Regions from separate parts of the Pseudoalteromonas sp. L1 genome, predicted to be linked through region 2. Evidence: predicted binding sites of a transcription regulator. Region 2 holds the regulator's gene; each other region holds the start of a gene.
What was found. The regulator sigma-54, encoded in region 2, starts transcription at its own class of promoters, with help from an activator protein. The targets are predictions, from matches to a motif close to GTTGGCACGNNNNTNGNNT.
Positions count from the first base shown of each region.

Region 1: the regulator sigma-54 is predicted to act here: its motif matches at 1,973-1,991, upstream of L3V38_RS01120 (LPP20 family lipoprotein).
Region 3: the regulator sigma-54 is predicted to act here: its motif matches at 1,788-1,806, upstream of flgA (flagellar basal body P-ring formation chaperone FlgA).

Region 1 covers NZ_JAKKCT010000001.1:243,912-250,325, forward strand. Annotated here, with positions in the region: gene L3V38_RS01110 (LysR substrate-binding domain-containing protein) at 1-742, shown strand, start outside; gene L3V38_RS01115 (flagellar assembly protein FlgT) at 725-1,882, opposite strand; gene L3V38_RS01120 (LPP20 family lipoprotein) at 2,027-2,485, shown strand; gene L3V38_RS01125 (transglutaminase-like cysteine peptidase) at 2,606-3,313, shown strand; gene L3V38_RS01130 (LapD/MoxY N-terminal periplasmic domain-containing protein) at 3,307-5,274, shown strand; gene L3V38_RS01135 (response regulator transcription factor) at 5,271-5,858, opposite strand; gene L3V38_RS01140 (HlyD family type I secretion periplasmic adaptor subunit) at 5,897-6,414, opposite strand, start outside.
Region 2 covers NZ_JAKKCT010000005.1:283,545-289,958, reverse strand. Annotated here, with positions in the region: gene mgtE (magnesium transporter) at 1-1,236, opposite strand, end outside; gene L3V38_RS16440 (HPr family phosphocarrier protein) at 1,447-1,719, opposite strand; gene rapZ (RNase adapter RapZ) at 1,733-2,578, opposite strand; gene ptsN (PTS IIA-like nitrogen regulatory protein PtsN) at 2,579-3,031, opposite strand; gene hpf (ribosome hibernation promoting factor) at 3,035-3,322, opposite strand; gene L3V38_RS16420 (RNA polymerase factor sigma-54) at 3,349-4,845, opposite strand; gene lptB (LPS export ABC transporter ATP-binding protein) at 4,954-5,679, opposite strand; gene lptA (lipopolysaccharide transport periplasmic protein LptA) at 5,676-6,197, opposite strand; gene lptC (LPS export ABC transporter periplasmic protein LptC) at 6,187-6,414, opposite strand, start outside.
Region 3 covers NZ_JAKKCT010000001.1:266,492-272,905, forward strand. Annotated here, with positions in the region: gene L3V38_RS01160 (flagellar protein FlgN) at 165-596, opposite strand; gene flgM (flagellar biosynthesis anti-sigma factor FlgM) at 589-909, opposite strand; gene flgA (flagellar basal body P-ring formation chaperone FlgA) at 988-1,692, opposite strand; gene L3V38_RS01175 (chemotaxis protein) at 1,835-2,767, shown strand; gene L3V38_RS01180 (protein-glutamate O-methyltransferase CheR) at 2,789-3,619, shown strand; gene flgB (flagellar basal body rod protein FlgB) at 3,756-4,166, shown strand; gene flgC (flagellar basal body rod protein FlgC) at 4,169-4,600, shown strand; gene L3V38_RS01195 (flagellar hook assembly protein FlgD) at 4,614-5,294, shown strand; gene flgE (flagellar hook protein FlgE) at 5,351-6,414, shown strand, end outside.

The sequences.
Region 1 (6,414 bases), on a different contig from region 2:
ACAAGTGACAGTGACTGTACAAGGTCAACGGTTACTTGAACAAATTAACGTAATCCTTGAGCAAACCCAAGTATTAAAGGAAATTGCCGCAAGCTCCCATGATCCCCTTAAAGGCAAAATAAACGTAGGTATTATTCCCACTATTGCACCTTACTTATTGCCAACCTTGCTCACGTCAATGAAACAAGCCTTTAACGACACTCATTTTTCATTTATTGAAATGCAAACCGCGCAAACACTTATCGCCCTTGATAACGGAGAAATCGATATTGCAATTGTCGCTGATGTGCCAGATCTTGCTAATTACCATGTATCAGCATTATACAAAGAAGACTTTTTAGTGGCTGTATCTGAGCAGCATGCATTAGCTAATAAAGAGAAAGTCGCACTTACTCAGCTTAGTGATTGTGACTTACTTATGTTAAACGAAGGGCATTGCTTTAAAGAACAAGCTGAGCAATTTTGCTTTTCGGCAGGGGTTGAAGTTTCAAACCAATACAAGGGCAATAGTATCGAAACCTTACTTGCTTTGGTCGCGATGAATGATGGTATTACATTTGTTCCCAAACTTGCTTGCACGACGCGAGAGGGAATTAATTATTTGGCAATAACACCTAATCAACAGCGACAAGTTGTTATTGCAACCCGTAAGCACTACCCACATATTGCGGGAGTAGAGCAATTAGCCGCTTGGCTAAATGCTCATAAAGGGTTACAGCAACATTTACTCGCCAGCAGCTAATTCAACAATATCGTTTATTTGAATGTTGGGTAATGGCTGCTCATCAATACTCATGGCAACAGCCGACTGCTGATAGAGTTGGGTAATTTTCACTTGATTAAGGGTGGTGATCTTATGTGGCAGTTTATTACCTTGCGCATCTGTCATGTAGTTGTGATGAGCAATATTTAATAACTCCCCTTGCTGTAAACCATGCGCTTTACCTAGGTTGATTATTAATTTGCCATTTTCAATATGCAAAATTTTGCCTTGCGTAGGTAAACAAGCCATAGCCGCTTGTAAGTCATAGGTGAGGGTTTGGTTTACCTCACTGATGGCTTGGCCATAATCGGTTTCCCAAAAGCGGTCGCTATACACATCAATGATATCGGTTTTTTTGTATGGCCAAATTCCCTCAGTTTGGTAACTTTTCTGCCATAGCTTTTCGTAAGTGGTGCCATCAAATAAAACATAATCGGCTTTATAAGCACGTTTAAAGCTATCATCTTGCCAAAATGCATAATCGTTATTGAGTTTACGGTTTACCGATAAATCGCGGATACGACTGAGTAATACATATTGTGAGTTACTACGACTGGTTATCTCTTCGAGTAATGCATCGCTGTAGTCATATTGTTGGGTGAAAAAATGGTCCACGCGTAACGGCACATTGTAATATGCTGTCGGTTTTGCGGCCATCTGCGTATTACTTAAGCGAGTATAAAGCTGTTCACTAATCGCTTTATTGACGTCAAAAATTTGGCCCATTCTCGCTTGCTCTCTGTTGGCCAACTGACTTTGTGTTATTGCGATGAATTTAGCATACTTATTTGCAGGGCATTCTTCAGCTTCTGGAAAAATATCTAAGCGAAGTGTAATTGCATAGGTATCGTTATGACGATCTTCGCTAATAAGCTCAATTTTTTGGATCTCACCATGGCTACTAATTTTAAGCTGATCTTGCGTCAAAACTCCGTCTACTAAGGTTTGTACAGAGCTAACACGCGCCCCTGAAAACACTAATGCTTGGGTTATCGCATCTTTCATTGCGGCAGATTTGGCTTGACTTGTATCACCATCTTTAATCACTGCATGGCCTGTAGATTCAAACCATTGAGCTAAACTATTGTTAGAAAAAACAAGAGTAAAGGCCAGCCCCATGCTGTATAAACTCGTTTTTAATAGACACTTCATGCAAATACCTAGCGATACTGTTCATTGATACCAAGTACCGAGCAAGTAATGTACCAGATTGGCACTAAACGTGCATATTTGTAGAAAATGAGTTTTTAACGGAAACAAGTTATGCGAGCAATGTTAGTTTGTGGCCTAGCTGCCTGTATTGCACTAAGTGGTTGCAGTAGTATTTTTGATAAACACGTAGAGTACACTTATATCGAGCCTGATGACTACCCGATTTTAAAAGCCGTTGGTTATGCACCCATTAGTGCTCAACCGAGTGATAACAAATCACAACGAACTTTACTTGCAATTAAAGCCTCAAAACTTGAAGCATATCGTGAGTTAGCTGAACAGGTTTATGGGCAAAAGATTTCCGCAGGGACGACGGTACAAAACAGCATTGCACATAACGATCAGCTACAAAGCAAAGTGCAGGGTGTTATCAAAGGTGCTCAGGTCATTAAAACGTATGCGGTGGGCGACACTTACGCCACAGAGTTGCAACTCGACATGAAACGAGTACATGACTTATATATTGGCGAAATCAAACCGCGTGAAGTAAAAAAAGTGACTTATTATTAAGTACTAAATTCTCATAGTTGCAGCTTGGGTGCTATGCTTTTAAGACTGTTAGTTTTAACAAAAGCATAATGGCATTAACATATCATTTTAACCAAGCTTTTCTCCTTTTAGGAATTGTCTATGCTGTTTAGAGCATATGCGATTGCCTTTAATCAAACTTGGCGCACTCATGCCTGCTGGTTAACCGTTGTCATTATTCTATGCTTAAGTCACTCTGCAATAGCTGATCGCTTAGTTATTGAATTTACCACTTTTATTCAACAGATGCAGCAGCGTTTCGGTGCCAATAGGGTCACAGTTGCAAGGCAGTGGCAAGGGATGTTGCTGCAGGCTTCTAATTTACCTGAACAACAACAGGTACTTGTTGTTAACGAGTTTTTTGCCCGTAGTCTGCGTTATCAAACTGATATTCAATTATGGAAGCAAGAAGACTATTGGGCGACCCCTCTTGAAACGCTTGGTAAAGGATTAGGTGATTGTGAAGATTACGCGATTGCCAAGTATATAAGCCTCAGAGCACTTGGTGTGAGTGACGATAAATTACGGCTTATCTATGTAAAAGCTCAACTACCTGGTACGCGAAAAACACAAGCGCACATGGTACTTGGCTACTTTACACACCCGAATGCACAACCACTTATTTTAGATAGTTTAATTGTAAAGGTATTGCCTGCTGCTAAGCGGACCGATCTTAGTCCTGTTTTTAGCTTTAACAGCAAAGGCTTGTGGGCCAATAATTCAACAAAGAGTGTGGCCGATCCTACTGCTAGGCTATCACGGTGGCGTCATATATTAGAGCAATCACGCAAAGAAGGAGTGCGATGGTGAAGGTATTTAATCTATTTAGACTCAAACGAAATAAAACCATTACCTTAAAGCAAGAGCTATGGATTGCTATTTTGCTATTAATCATTATTGGTTTTGTGAGTAGTTTGTTGATCAGTACTAATTCTGCAAAAGAGTACTTTACGACTGAGTTGCGAATGAAAAATATAGATAATGCCAACTCACTCGCCTTGATGTTGAGTCAAATGAGTAAAGACCCTGTTGAAATAGAGCTTTTAGTATCCGCCTCATTTGATACCGGTTATTACCACCGAATTGAGTTACAAGACCCACAAGGTAAAACAATAATTAAACGCCTTTATACGGGGGAGCTTACTTTAAACGCACCGAGTTGGTTTAGGCACTTTTATAAGTTAGAGGTTGCGCCGGGTGTTGCTCAAGTGAGTGATGGCTGGCAACAATTTGGTACTTTGTATGTTGAAAGCCATAGCCAGTATACGCAAGATGCTCTGTGGAAAAGTGCTGTACATTTATTCTTTAGCTTTTTAGTTGTTGCAGTGGCGGCTTGTATTGCAGGGGCTTATTTTCTATCTAAAATTTTGAGTCCACTCAATGATGTAATGAAACAAGCGGTGGCATTAAGTGAAAAACGCTTTATAAAGTCAAAAGTACCGCGCACCTATGAGTTTGCCAAGCTTGTATCATCAATGAATTTGTTGTCGACACGTTTTAATCGCATTACCAAAGAAGATAATCGTCGCTTAGAAGAAATTCGTTTTAAAAGTCAACACGATGACTTAACAGGCCTTGCTAATCGAGAATACTTTAATGCAACTCTTGATACCTTTTTAGAAAACTCACAAGGACATGGGGGGCTCTTTTTATTCAGAGTGATAAATTTGGATACATTAACAGAGCAAGTTGGTCGCGTTGAAATGGTGGACTTTTTACGTCGTTTTTCAGAGTCATTAGTTTCTTTTTTAGAGTCGAATGAAGACAGCTTTAGGCAAAGCCAAATTGCACGTATGTCCCATGTTGATTTTTTAGTGTTATTTAGCGATGTGAGTAATCTCACAGCCTTGAGTGAGCAGATTTTAAAGTCCCATGAGCAACTTGTTGCAGATCATAAATCAGTAGAGCTTGCGGTATCACACAGTTGTACACACATTGAAGTTGATGACACCCGTGCCACACTTTTAAAACGAGTCGACCAGTGTTTGAAGGTTGCCGTTGCAAAACCAGGTTGCTGTGCTTATGTAGATGAAAAACAACAAACGCAAGACAACCATAATGATATTGATACTTGGCGAGAAAGATTAGAGTTTGCGCTGAAAGAAAACCAATTAGAAATCGCGTTATTTCCCGTAACAACTTTTGATGAGCGCTTAATACAACAACAAATTTCTTTAAGTTTATTAATTGAAGGCGAAAAATATCGCTTTGGCTTTTACTTTCAATGGGCTCAGCGTTTGCATTTATTAGCTCGCCTTGATTGGAGTTTAATGAAACTAATGATTAACGAGTATGGCCAAATTCAAGGGGATACGCTTTTAGGAATGGAAGTTTCAGCTGAAACTTTACAAGATGATATGGCGGTGGCGTCCATTTTAACAGGGTTATCTGCGTATCCTGCACTTGCTAAGCGTATATGCTTTGAGGTGCGAGCAAATTTCGCAATTAAAGAATTTGCCTTGTTTAGAAGCTTTTGTTCACAAGTTCATAGCATTGGCGCTAAAGTCGCGCTTAAGCGTGTGGGGGCTGAGTTTACTAAATTAAATAAAATCCAAGAGCTTGGTTTAGAGTTAATAAAAATAGACAGTGTTTATTGTCATAACATAAGCTTTAATGAAGATAACCAAAGTTTTCTTCGCGGTGTGTGTTCACTTGCGCACTCTTTAGGCATTAAAGTGGTAGCAGAAGGGGTTAAAAACCCAAGTGATCAAACTATACTGAAGGGGCTAGGCTTCGATGGGCTTGTTGCGGTTGAAGGCAAGAAAGATTAATGGCCTTTAACCGCTAACATTAACTGCATGCGGTCTCGCACATGTAGCTTATTGAAAATAGAACTCATATGTTCTTTTACGGTGCGCTCTGTGATATTCAACTTTTGTGCGACCTGTTTGTTTGTTGCCCCCGTCACAACTTCATCAACGACCTGTTTTTCTCGATTTGTTAGGCATGTTAAATCGCAATTGTGTTGGTAGTGAATTTGCTGATTAGACAGCACCCCAACTAAGTTTGATAACAGTTGCCCAGGTAGCCAAATACCTCCTTTACTCACTGTTTCAGCAACTTGCTCAATAATTGCTTTACTGGCGTATGCTTCTATATAGCCACGAGCACCGTGTTCTAATGCTTTACATAGCTGAGAAATATTAAGCTCAGTTGTCATCACTATCACAGGAATTCTTTGCTCGGTGAGTTTCGACAGAAGATTGAGCCAATCAGGTGTCTCTGCAAGTAGCCAAATTAGGCTATCAGCCATTAGCCGTTTAGGCACTGATGTTTGTACGCTACAGTCAGCAAATGCAGATTGCCAATGTGGAGAGACAAGTTCATCTTGTGTAATAAAAACACTCCTGCGCATAGTTACTCCATTACACTGGCGTGAAGGGCATTCATAGTTTACCTCTCGGTCATGGCTAATGAGGTTGCTCTTAAAATGGGTTTAAATAAATACTCAAGCACGGTTTTTTTTCCGGTAATAATATCGACCTGAGTTGTCATGCCAGGGATAATCGTTAGATTGTCGGCAAAGTGGTTTCGGTTCGTTTTCAATTGCACTAAATAAAAAGTGTTATCTCTATCATCGGTGATAGTATCAGCACTGATGTGAGTTACCTGGGCTTCAAGGCCACCATAAATAGCAAAGTCATAAGCACTGAACTTGATCATAGCCTCTTGCCCTGGCTGCAAAAACGCAATATCTTTTGGTAAGATTTTCGCTTCAACAACGAGCTGGTCATCTAAGGGAATAATTTCCACAGCATCACTACCAGGTTGTAAAATGCCGCCAACTGTATTTACTAATAAGCGTTGAACGGTCCCATTGACGGGGGAGCGGATCTCAGTTTGCGTAACCTTATCTGCCAGTCCTGACTCTGTTTCTTTAATGGCATCAAGGCGAAGGAGTGCTTCTGAAA
Region 2 (6,414 bases):
AATGCTTGCACCAGCAATACCTGCAGCAACGAGATTCATAAACATCGCGAAGGCTAGCACCGCACCGAGCTTAAAGTCCCACTGCCAGAGCGCGACAACACCGGCGATTAATATCGACCAAATAACACCATTTAGCGCCCCAATCGCGAGCTCTTTGAGTAATAAAAAGCGTTGGTTAGTTTGATTAATATGGCCAACGGCTATACCACGAATAACTAAGGTAAGTGTTTGGCTACCAGCAACTCCTCCCATTGAAGGCACAATTCCATTAAGTACCGCCAGGATTGGTAAGATTGCTAAGGTGTTTTCAAAGAAGCTTGCAACGATGGCAGCTAACAATGCGGTTAATAGGTTAACCCCAAGCCAAATAGAGCGACGCTGCGAGCTTTTCAGAACGGGTGCAAAGGTGTCTTCTTCATCATCAAGACCCGCTAGGCTAAGCATGCTATGCTCTGCATCTTCACGAATGACGTCAACGATGTCATCGATGGTTATACGACCAAGCAAGTGGGCGTTATCATCCACAACAGGCGCGGAAATCCAGTTATGACGCTCGAATAGTTGAGCAACATCACTTTCGTCCATCGAAATGAGAATAGACTCACATTCTTCATCCATTAAGTCGCGAACAATTTTGTCTGGTGGGCTGGTTAAAAGTGTCGTTAATGACAAGGCGCCTAAAAAGCAGTTATGTTTATCAACCACGTACAGATCATCTGTACCTTCAGGTAGCTCACCACGTAGACGTAAATAACGCAGTACAACGTCTAATGTAACATCGGGGCGAATAGTGACAGTATCACTATTCATTAGTGCGCCTGCAGAGCGCTCCTGATAAGAAAGTGCTTGAGTCGCTCTTTCTCTATCTTGCGTATCCATAGCCCCGACAACATCTTGATAGACAGTATCAGGTAAGCTACGAAGTACTTCACCTAAGTCATCATCGTCCATGTCCTCAGTTGCGGCGGCAATATGCTCAGGTTCCATCTGGGCAATAATACCAAGACGTACATCTTCTGACAGCTCTTCAAGTACGTCACCACGTACATCCGGATCAACGAGTTGCCACAACATGCGGCGGATTTTATGAGGAGATGACTCAAGTAACAGTGCTGTATCGCAAGGTGCTGTTTTAGCTAGCATACCGCGCACTTGAACAAATTGACCACTATTAAGTGACTTGGTCACCTGTTTAAGTTGTTGTAGTGGGTAATCTTGTTCAAAGGCTTCTGGCATTGGCGTCCTTACAACTAAAAAAGTTAGCTCTGGCTAAATAAATACAGCATAGTTGCACAATAATAAATTTGCTGAGTTATCGTTTAAAGCAACCATTATATTAAGAATATTTGTTATATAAGATGAACGAATGACTTAAAAGTAAGATATTTAAGAGAAATTTAAATATCTAAGTTAAGTTTAACGTAAATCTTTCGTGCTTAGCAAATGCTATTCTTGCTCATGAAAGCGTTGTGCTATTAATTCACCTATTGCATTAAGTGCAGCAGTTGCATCAGGGCCTTCGCATACAACTCGAACTTCTTTACCTTGACTGCTCTCTAATAACATTAGAGCAAGTACACTGTCACCTTCAGCTTCTTTGTCATCTTGATATAACATAATTTTAGCATCAAATTGCAGTGCAAGTTGTGCAAGTACAGTTGCTGCGCGCGCGTGTAAGCCAAGTTTGTTTTGAATTAAAAACGTATTTTCAGCATACATGTTAAAGCCCTTGTTATAAGTCTTGCTCACGATGGCGAATTTTTACATTCGCATGGCTTTTCGCGAAACTTTCACCAATCGTCTGTGCTAAGTAAACAGAGCGATGCTGTCCACCCGTGCAGCCAATTGCGATAGTTAAATAACTGCGGTTATTGCGTTCAAGGTGTGGTAACCACGTTTGCACAAAGGTTTGAATCTGCCAAGTAAATTTTTGCACTATGCTATGGCTTGCAAGGTAATCTTTAACTGGTTGGTCGAGCCCCGTAAGTGGCTTAAGATCTGGCTCCCAGTGCGGGTTTGGTAAAAAGCGTGCATCAAATACATAGTCAGCTTCTTTCGGGATACCATGCTTAAAGCCAAATGACATAAAGGTAATAATGAGCTTTTTATCTTTTTTACCAAGAATCTTCTCACGAATTGACTCTGCTAGCTGATGTACACTTAAATCCGTTGTGTCGATCATAAAATCAGCGCGGGTAATTAGGACATCAAGCAGTATTTTTTCTTGCTTAATTGCTAAATCGAGCGGTAAAGAATCTAAAGAAAGCGGGTGTAAACGTCTTGTCTCAGAGAAACGTTTAATGAGTGTTTGATCATCACTATCAAGGTAAAATAATGTTGGATTGGCGAAACCTGGCAAGTATTCAAGAATATCATTAAATTCTTGTTGCTCTTTTGGCAGGTTACGCACATCGATACTGACCGCTATTTTGTCGTAATTATCAGAGACACTACGCACTAGCGAAGGTAATAGGTTTACAGGAATATTATCAACGCAATAATAACCAAGGTCCTCAAGGACTCGTAAAGCGACTGATTTACCTGAGCCAGAACGGCCACTGATAATAATTAATTCCATTTATGCCTCTGATGCAATAACTTGAAACAGTTCCTGATCGGTTTTTGCGCTGCGTAACTGTTTACAAAATTCTTTATCTTTTAGTCTATCAGCAATTGTTGATAAGGTCTTTAAATGAAGTTGGCAGTCTCCATCAGGTACGATGAGTGCAACAAAAATATCAACAGGGCGGTTGTCAATTGCATCAAAGTTAATTGGCGATTCGCTCACTATAATAAACGCATGTGGTTTATCAGCACCCGACATACGGCCATGCGGAATAGCAATGCCTCTACCAATTCCTGTACTCCCCAACTTTTCTCGATTGAGTAAAGCATTAAGAATATCTTGCTGCGATAGATGAGGAAGCTGCTCATGAGCGAGTTCGCTGATAAATTCGAGAATTCTTTTTTTGCTATTAAAAAGGACCGCAGCTTTGCTGCAGTCCTGGCTAGTAAGTGAACTAAGTTTCATAATTTAGTGTCGAGCTAATTTCTCTTTGTGTTTAATAACTTGGCGATCAAGCTTATCAATTAGCGAGTCGATGGCCGCGTACATATCTTGATGCTCTGTAGAGGCAAACAGTTCGCCTCCGTTTACATGTAAAGTTGCTTCTGCTTTTTGACTTAATTTTTCTACATCTAGAATGACATGAACATTATTAATATGATCAAAATGCCTTTCTAGTTTCGCAAACTTGGTGTTTACATAGTCTTTTAATGAATCTGTGATTTCTACATGACGACCAGTTAGGTTTAGTTGCATAAGCATTTTCCTTCTATGTAAAACGTCTAAATCAAGCTTTTACGCTGATTAGACGGCGGTATTGCTAGAGACTCTCGGTATTTTGCAATTGTACGTCTAGCTACTTTAATTCCTTGCTCAGCCAATATATCTGCAATCTTACTGTCACTCAATGGCTTCGCTGAGTTTTCTGCGGCAATAAGCTTTTTGATTAAAGCGCGTATTGCCGTTGATGAACACTCGCCACCATTTTCTGTGCTGACGTGGCTTGAGAAGAAATATTTCAACTCAAAAATACCCCTTGGGGTATGCATATATTTTTGCGTTGTTACCCGTGAAATCGTCGATTCATGCATTTCGACCATTTCAGCGACATCATTTAGCACCATCGGCTTCATCGCTTCTGGGCCGTGTTCAAAGAAAGCTTGTTGTTGTTGAACAATACAGTTCGTTACTTTTAATAAAGTATCATTCCGGCTCTCTAAGCTTTTAATAAACCACTTAGCTTCTTGCAGATGAGAGCGAATAAACTGGCTGTCACTGCTTGATTTTACAGAGCGTGACATAGCCGCATACTGGCTGTTTACTCTGATCTTTGGCATACAGTCAGGGTTTAGCTCAACCACCCAACGACCTTTTACTTTTTTTACCGATACATCAGGTATGACGTATTCAGACTCTTCACGTACGATGCTATCTGCAGGCTTAGGGTTCAAGCTATGGATAAGCGTCATCACTTCTTTAAGCTCGTTTTCTTTAAGCTTAGTCTTTTTCATCAAAGTACGATAGTCGCGACTTGCTAATAATTCGATGTGCTCAGATAAAACCATTTTAGTTTCAGCCAAATAAGGTGTATCTGCATCGAATTGACGAAGTTGTATACATAGGCACTCTTGTAAGCTGCGAGCACCAATGCCGACAGGATCAAATAACTGTATTCTTTTTAAGACCGCTTCGACTTCATCAAGTTCTATTTCTTCTTCATCATCATTTTGATTAAAGCTTTCAACAATATCCTCACAACTCACAGTTAAAATACCTGAGTCATCGATAGCTTCGACTATAGCAACAGCAATTGCTTCGTCGGTCGGACTAAATGGAGTCAACTGTAGTTGCCACATCAGGTATTCATGGAGAGTTTCGGTTGACGCACCTTGGTAAATAGACTCATCTTCTGGCATTGGCCCTGACGAGGTTGAAGGGGCTGCACTCATGTACTCATCCCACGTGACATCCATTGCTAGGTCGTCACTGACGGTATCTTTATTGAGTGCATCACTGCTTTCTTGCTCGTATTCACTTGGTGCTTCTTCTGCTGTAGCTGCGACTTGTGAATCATCAGAGTCAGATTTTTGTTCGTTTTTACCGATCGCTTCTTCATTATAATCCGCTTCTTCCACTTCAAGCAGAGGATTACTATCAAGCGCTTCTTGTATTTCTTGCTGGAGATCCAATGTACTAAGCTGCAATAAGCGAATGGCTTGTTGCAGTTGTGGAGTCATTGTAAGTTGCTGGCCCATGCGCAGCTGTAATGATTGCCTCATGTATCCCTAACAATCCTTTTAAATCATTTATTGATACTACTTTGAGTCAATATCAATATGTTGTCATTATTGTAAGTCTAGCAGATGCTCTAGTCGGTGGTGTATTGGTTACAACCTGAATTGCTCGCCTAGATAGACATCGCGTACCGTTTGGTCTGCTAATACGTGCTCAGGCGTGCCTGATGCAATTAGCTCCCCATGAGAAACAATGTAGGCTTTTTCACAAACATCAAGGGTTTCTCGAACATTATGGTCAGTTATTAGTACACCGATACCACGGTTTTTCAAATGCTCTATAATTTTCTTTATATCTAACACTGAAATTGGATCAACACCAGCAAAAGGCTCATCTAGCAGAATAAATTTTGGATCTGCGGCTAATGCTCGCGCGATTTCAACACGGCGACGCTCGCCTCCTGATAGCGCCATACCTTGGCTATCTCGGATGTGCTGAATACTAAATTCATCAAGCAGGTTATTGAGTGTTTCTTCTCGTTGCTGTTTTTTAAGATCTTTGCGTGTTTCAAGAATCGCCATCAGGTTTTGGTAGACTGTCAACTTTCTAAAAATGGATGATTCTTGAGGTAAATAGCCAATACCTAATCGAGCACGATTATGCATGGGTAATAAAGTGATGTCGTTGTCATCAATGCTAATTTTACCTTTGTCGCTTGGCACTAGCCCAACAATCATATAAAAGGTGGTGGTTTTACCTGCACCATTAGGACCTAGTAAGCCGACAATACTGCCTGCTTCGACTTCTAGTCCCACATTTTTGACAACTTGGCGGCCTTTATAGCTCTTTGCTAGCAGCTCTGCTTTTAATGTACTCATGGCTGGCCTTTATCATCTTTTTTATTATCAACAGGCACTAAGATTGTATGCACACGATCCGTTGAGTTTTCGTCTTTTTCAGCACTAATTAGCTGTTGTTCCATGTCATAAGTTATACTTTTTGCGCTGACTTTTTGCCCTGCTTGTGTCACTTGCGCATCGCCAACTAATGTGAGTAAACGCTTTGCTACATCGTAACGAACTTCGTCTGCGCTGGCGCTCATAACCGTGCCATCTTCTTGTTTTTCTTCAAAGTAGGCTGGCTTACCTGTGGCAATGATAAGTGAAACAGTACCATCAACTTCACCTGCATGTGCTTCTAGGCGATCTGCGGTAATACGACGATTACCATGGGTTATTTCTACATTTTCTTCAAAAATCCCTACACCATTTTTTAACTGACCTACTTGGCGATCTGAGCTAATGCTGATAGGAGTACCCGCTTGGTCTGCAGCAGCGCTTGAAAACGCAATCAATAAGCTTGGGATTAGAAGTAATTTTTTAAGTTTATTGGTCATAGTATATGGTTCGTGTATGGTTAGTTAACTCGACGATTTCGGCTTTTAAATCGGCTTTTAAACCTTTACCGGTAATCTTTAAGTTTGGGCCTGTTAATGTAACAGGTTGTTTTGAGTACATGGTCATTTTTTCAATATCGACATTGATATTTTCTGCGTTGATATCTTCAATCATGCCATTATGAGTTAGGTTTTTTGCAACAACGTCACCTTCAAA
Region 3 (6,414 bases), on a different contig from region 2:
TCTTATCTTGTAGTCGCGACTTAACGTCGCGTTATTTATAAGTAATAACTTGGGTTAATAATCAGGTTTACAGAGCTATCTTTTCGGCAAATAGCAAAGTGGTTTCTCAGAGGGGCTATCAATTTGTGGGATTGTTGTAATAAAGGAGAGATAACCTAAACGCATTACGCTTTAAGGTTATGTACAATTTTATTCTCGCCCTGAATAACACTGCCACCTTGGTCATAGGTCATAGACGATGGTGCACCAATTAAAATATCTTTTAATTGTTTTACACTTAGTTGGGCTTGATGTGCGGCATGTGCATTGACATCGTTTTTCTTTTTACAATTTGTAAGAAGCTCATTCACCTGCGTGATAAGTGAAGAAACGTCTTCATCTTGAGCATCATTTTTACTCACAAGCACCTGAACTTCTTTATCAAGCGTTTGAATTTTTTGTAATAAGGAGATTTTTTGTTGGGCAATCTCTTTTAAACCTTCACCTCGTTTTGAGGCAATGGCTGTTAGCTCATCATCTAAAAGCGCAGCAATAGACTCTAAACAAGAGACTTGCTGTGTTAATTTGCTGGCAATTAAATGATTATGATCAGCCATAGACGTCAAACTCGAATGCTGCGATGTTCTTTGCTAGTTTATCAGTATCAATTTGATACTTTCCTTCGCTGATTGCTTTTTTCAACTCAGCGACTTTTGCACTGTCAAAACCAGATGACTGCTCAGCCTTTTCTTGCAAAGATTTTAATTGCTTTGCTTGCGGTGTTAAACTCACTGAATCTGCACTGGCTTTAGGCGCAGCTGATTTAGCCGTTTGCGTGTTAAGGTTATCTTTTTGTAAATCAAGCTGTTTTTGCTTGGTATTCGTCAACACAGATGTTTGCTGACTATTATTATTGACGTTGCTTACCATTATTTTGACCTATACATTACCCAACATATGCCTTTGTATCGGCAGGCACACAAGATACTTTAACATAAATATTAAAAATTAAATATTCACCTGTACAGACTCGACACCATCCACGCGTGCATTTAATACTTTACCTGATTTTTTGTTTTTTACACGTACTAATTCATCAAGCGTACCATCTTCTAAAGCAACACCTGTTGTTTTGATTCTAAGCCCACGTATCGCTGCAATGATGGTTACATTATCCCCTTTGCACACCATACAAATATGGCTCATGACAATCGGAAGACCACTGCGGATATTACGTTTGCTCCGACTTCCTATTAGCACTGACTCATCTTGAATATATTGCGTACGAACAAATTGTTTAGGCTTCATCTCAAGGCGTAAATGTTCAGCTTTAATGACCTCTCCACGAGTTAAATTGGTTGTTACTACCACCACAGGCTCAAGTTCAATAATTCTGACATGTACATATTGCGTCCAACTATTTAAGTCTTCGCATTTAAGTTGTACGGTTACCTGCCGATTAAAAGGAGGTTCAGTCGGAACGGTTTTACTCAGCGGTAACTGGCAAGGCCTATCTGGAATTCGGCTATCAAGAGGCAGCGCGCTGACTTGTGGTGTTGAATCCAGATCAGTAATTTGTTCGCTGATAAAATCGATAGCGATTTGTTGAAGTTGCTGGTGATTATAGACTTCAGCTTGAAGTTGCGTACTAAGCAACAGGCTAGCAAGAAAATAAAAAACACTGTATCTTCGGCTTTTTTTTAACAAACTCATCATGTTTCGACTATGCTTATGGTTGAAAACAAGGTATAAATATTTTGCGTCAAAAAACAGACGCTTTGTAACCTTATGTAGCTTTAACACAAAGAAAGCAATTATTGTTCCGACTCTGGTTGTTTATCTTTAGGAGATTGAAATGGCAGGCATTTTAGACTCAGTTAACCAGCGTACTCAGTTGGTTGGGCAAAACCGCCTTGAATTACTATTATTCAAACTCAGAGGGCGTCAACGCTTTGGTATTAACGTGTTTAAAGTAAGAGAGGTTTTACAATGCCCACCGCTTACAAACATGCCAAAATCAAACGCCTATATCCGTGGTGTGGCCCATATTCGAGGTCAAACTATCTCAGTTATCGATTTATCTATGGCTGTTGGTGGCCCTGCAATCGAGAATTTAAAGGATAGTTTTATTATCATTGCGGAATACAATCGCTCAGTTCAAGGCTTTTTAGTCGGTGGTGTTGAACGTATTGTAAATATGAACTGGGAAAAAATTATGCCTCCGCCATCGGGCGCTGGCCGTTATTCGTATTTGACAGCCGTCACCGAAATAGAGAACGAGCTGGTAGAGATCCTTGATGTTGAAAAGATTCTTAACGAGATCTGCCCTGTTAATACTGAGGTCAGTGCTGAGGTCGTGGGCGAGGGCGAAATTCAAAAAGACTTAGGTGAACGCATCGTCTTTATTGCTGATGATTCTGCGGTAGCAAGAAATCAAGTTAAGCGTGCACTTGAGCCACTAGGTGTGCAAACTGAGCTTGCTAAAAATGGTAAAGAAGCATTGCTGAGGCTACGTGAAATTGCTGAACTTGATTGTCAAAACAATATTACCGAACGCGTTGGTTTACTGATATCTGATGTTGAAATGCCAGAAATGGATGGCTATACCCTAACAGCAGAAATAAAAGCCGATCCAAAATTATCGCCGCTACATGTAATTTTACATACATCACTGAGTGGTGTATTTAATCAAGCAATGATTGAAAAAGTGGGTGCGGATGATTTTATTGCAAAGTTTAACCCTGATGAATTAGCGACAGCTGTTAAAAAATGGGTTCACTGTGATTAATAATTTATAGGTGGTATTACTTTGGAAAATAAGCACTTACAACAAAGCGAATACGATCAATTTCGCTCTTTTTTAGAGCAACAATGTGGGATTGTGTTAGGTGATAACAAACTTTATTTAGTTAAAAGTCGCCTCGCACCATTGATGGCTCGCTTTAGTGTGGAATCGTTATCACAATTAGTGAGCAAAACGCTAAGTCCTCATGAGAGGCAGTTACGTGCCGCAGTTGTTGATGCGATGACGACAAACGAAACGCTTTGGTTCCGTGACCAATACCCCTTTGAGTTACTTAAAACTAAATTGTTTCCTGAATTTAAAGACTTGCATAGACCAGTGAAAATCTGGTCTGCGGCAAGTTCTTCTGGTCAGGAACCATACTCGATAGCCATGTCGGTTGCCGAGTTTCAATCTAAGCAGCCAGGTGTTTTAAAAATGGGTGCGCAGATTATTGGTACTGATATTTCAAATACCATGCTTGATATGTGTAAGAATGCTGAGTACGACTCACTTGCACTCGCTCGAGGCTTGTCTATGGAAAGGCGGCAAAAGTTCTTTAAGGATAGTGGCAATGGTATGGCACAGGTGGTTGATCCAATAAGAAAAATGGTCAGTTTTAGGCATCTCAACTTATTAGATTCTTATGCCTTGATGGGCAAGTTTGATATCATTTTTTGCCGCAATGTACTGATTTACTTTTCACCAGAGGTTAAGGCAAAAATTATTGCGCAATTTGCTCAGGCACTTAACCCTAAAGGCTATTTATTTTTAGGCGCATCTGAGTCAATGGCGGGCTTAAGTGATAGCTTTGATATGGTACGTTGTAATCCAGGTATCATCTACCAGAAGAAATAATTCCCTTCTAGCAACCTAACTATTAGGTTGCTATATCTTATTTATTTTCAATTAGTTATAACCTTATTGATAGGCTCTTTATTTTTGGCTTGTCTTTTGCATTGTCCAATGCAGAGTCAAATTTTTGGAGATGGTTATGGCTATCAGTTTTGATAAAGCATTCGGTGTTCACCCCCATGCAATGTTGATCCGTTCACAACGTGCTGAGTTATTAGCGACTAATATCGCTAATGCTGATACGCCGGGCTACAAGGCAAAAGATGTGGATTTTGCATCTGCATTAAAAGCGGCAAAAAGCAACCAACAAAGCGGCAACACTATGGTACGTACAAACGAGAAACACCTTGCGGGTGGTAGTCGTTTTGTTGGTAACTCAGAAATGTTTCGCACGCCAAATCAAGCAGATACAGGTGATGGTAACTCTGTTGATATACAAGTGGAACGAAACTTGTATGTACAAAACTCATTAGAGTATCAGGCAAGCCTGCAATTTATGAGTAGTAAAATTAAAGGCCTTAAAAAAGCCCTCGGTAGTCAAGGAGCTTAATCATGAGTTTATATAATGTTTTTGATATTTCAGGTACGGGTATGAGTGCACAAAATGTGCGTTTAAATACCACGGCGAGTAATATCTCAAATGCAAATACGATTAGCTCTAGTCAAAATGAGACTTACCGAGCGCGCCACCCTGTGTTTGCCGCTGAGCTTACAAAAGCGTCAGCATCACAAAGCAATCCTCAGGGTTCTTCTGTTGGCGTTAAAGTACTGGGTATTGTAGAGAGCGACAAGCCTCTGCAAATTGAATATAACCCGAATCATCCAAGTGCAGATGAAAACGGTTATATCTACAAACCAAATGTTAACGTCGTAGAAGAAATGGCTAATATGATTTCTGCCTCTCGCTCTTATCAAACAAATGTGCAAGTTGCTGATGCAGCAAAGCAAATGTTAAGTAAAACACTGTTGCTTGGGCAGCGGTAACCGAGGATAAGTTATGAGTAACGACATCAGCAGTGCGTCATCCACGTATTTAGATAACTTACGTTGGCAAGACAATCAAACGAAAACAGAAGAGAAAGATGACACTTTAACACAAGAAGATTTCTTCTCGTTGTTAACTCAACAGTTATCGTTTCAAGACCCGAGTAAGCCCGCTGACAATGATCAAATGATTGCTCAGATGACAAACTTTACTATGGCAGAAGGTATTTCAAATCTTAATAGTAAATTTGAATCCCTTACGGCTTCAATGACATCTAACTCGGCGCTACAAGCATCTACTTTAGTAGGTAAGCAAGCGTTGCTTGAGTCAGATATGTTGGATTTAAACGAAACGGGTGTATCTAAAGGCTCTGTTGTTGCAGAAAATCCGGTAGATGAGTTAACGCTGCGTATTGAAGATGAATCAGGGCAACTAGTTAGAACCATTGAGCTAGGGGCGCAATCTGCTGGTGCAATTCGTTTTGAATGGGATGGCGAAAATGAAGATGGCGAACGTTTGCCACCTGGCGAGTACAAAATCAAAGCCGAGGGTAACGTTAATGGTGACTACACCAGCTTACCGATTGCGACTTTCAAGAATATTGAGAGTGTGAACATTAATGGTTCGAACGGCATCATTATAAATACAAAAGAAGGCGCGGTTAGGCTAACTGATGTAGCAGAAATCGCTTAATTATACAGATTAATTAGTTAGCCAAGTGCTACAGATTGACACTTTAGAGGTGACTTATGAGCTTCAATATTGCATTAACCGGACTTGCTGCCGCGCAAAAAGATTTAGATGTAACAGCAAATAATATTGCCAACGTTAATACGACAGGCTTTAAAGAATCACGAGCTGAATTTGCGGATGTATATGCATCTTCAGTGTTTAGCTCTGGTCGAACTAAGAATGGTGATGGTGTGCAAACAACCATGGTGGCTCAACAGTTCCATCAGGGTTCACTACAGTTTACCAATAACTCGCTTGATTTAGCCATCACCGGTGAAGGTTACTTCGCGATGAGCCAAGAGCTAGGAGCTCAAGACTTTACTTATACGCGCGCTGGTGCATTTAAGTTAAATAAAGATAACTTTGTTGTTGATGCTAAAGGAAACTACTTACAAGGCTTTCCAGTCGATCCTGCTACAGGTGACACAACGTCAGTGAGCTTAAGTACCTCTTCAGCTATTCAAATTCCAGACTCATCAGGCTCGCCGCGTTCAACCAATAACGTGTATTCATCGTTCAATCTTGATTCACGTTCTACTACGCCAACGGTCACGCCTTTTGACCCTGAAACTAGTGCGTCTTATAACAGTTCGACATCGACAACGATATATGACTCACTGGGTGAGCCGCACGTTTTACAGCTTTACTTTGTGAAAACAGATGCGACCGTAACGGGTAATGACAATGAATGGCAAGTGTATGCTACGCTCGATGAAAAACCATTTAGCCCAGCAGGTGTTGAAGAAACAGCTGCGCCTTACACGCCATTATCAACATTTCAGTTTGATTCAAGTGGTTTACCATTAAATACAAATGGTGCGCCAAATACAGATGCTACCTTCAACCCACTTTCTATCCCAAATGGTGCGGGTGCAGGGGTTGGTTTATCTGACTTATTATCAAATGGTGCGAGTTTCCCTGAAGACGTTAATATTAACTGGCGTGATGAAGCAGGTACTACAAATAAAATACCAACCCAGTATGCCAGCCGCTTTGAAGTTAAAGCACTTGAACAAGATGGCGCAACAGTGGGCCGCTTAGCAGGTATTGATATTGGCACAGATGGTAAGGTTGTTGCTTC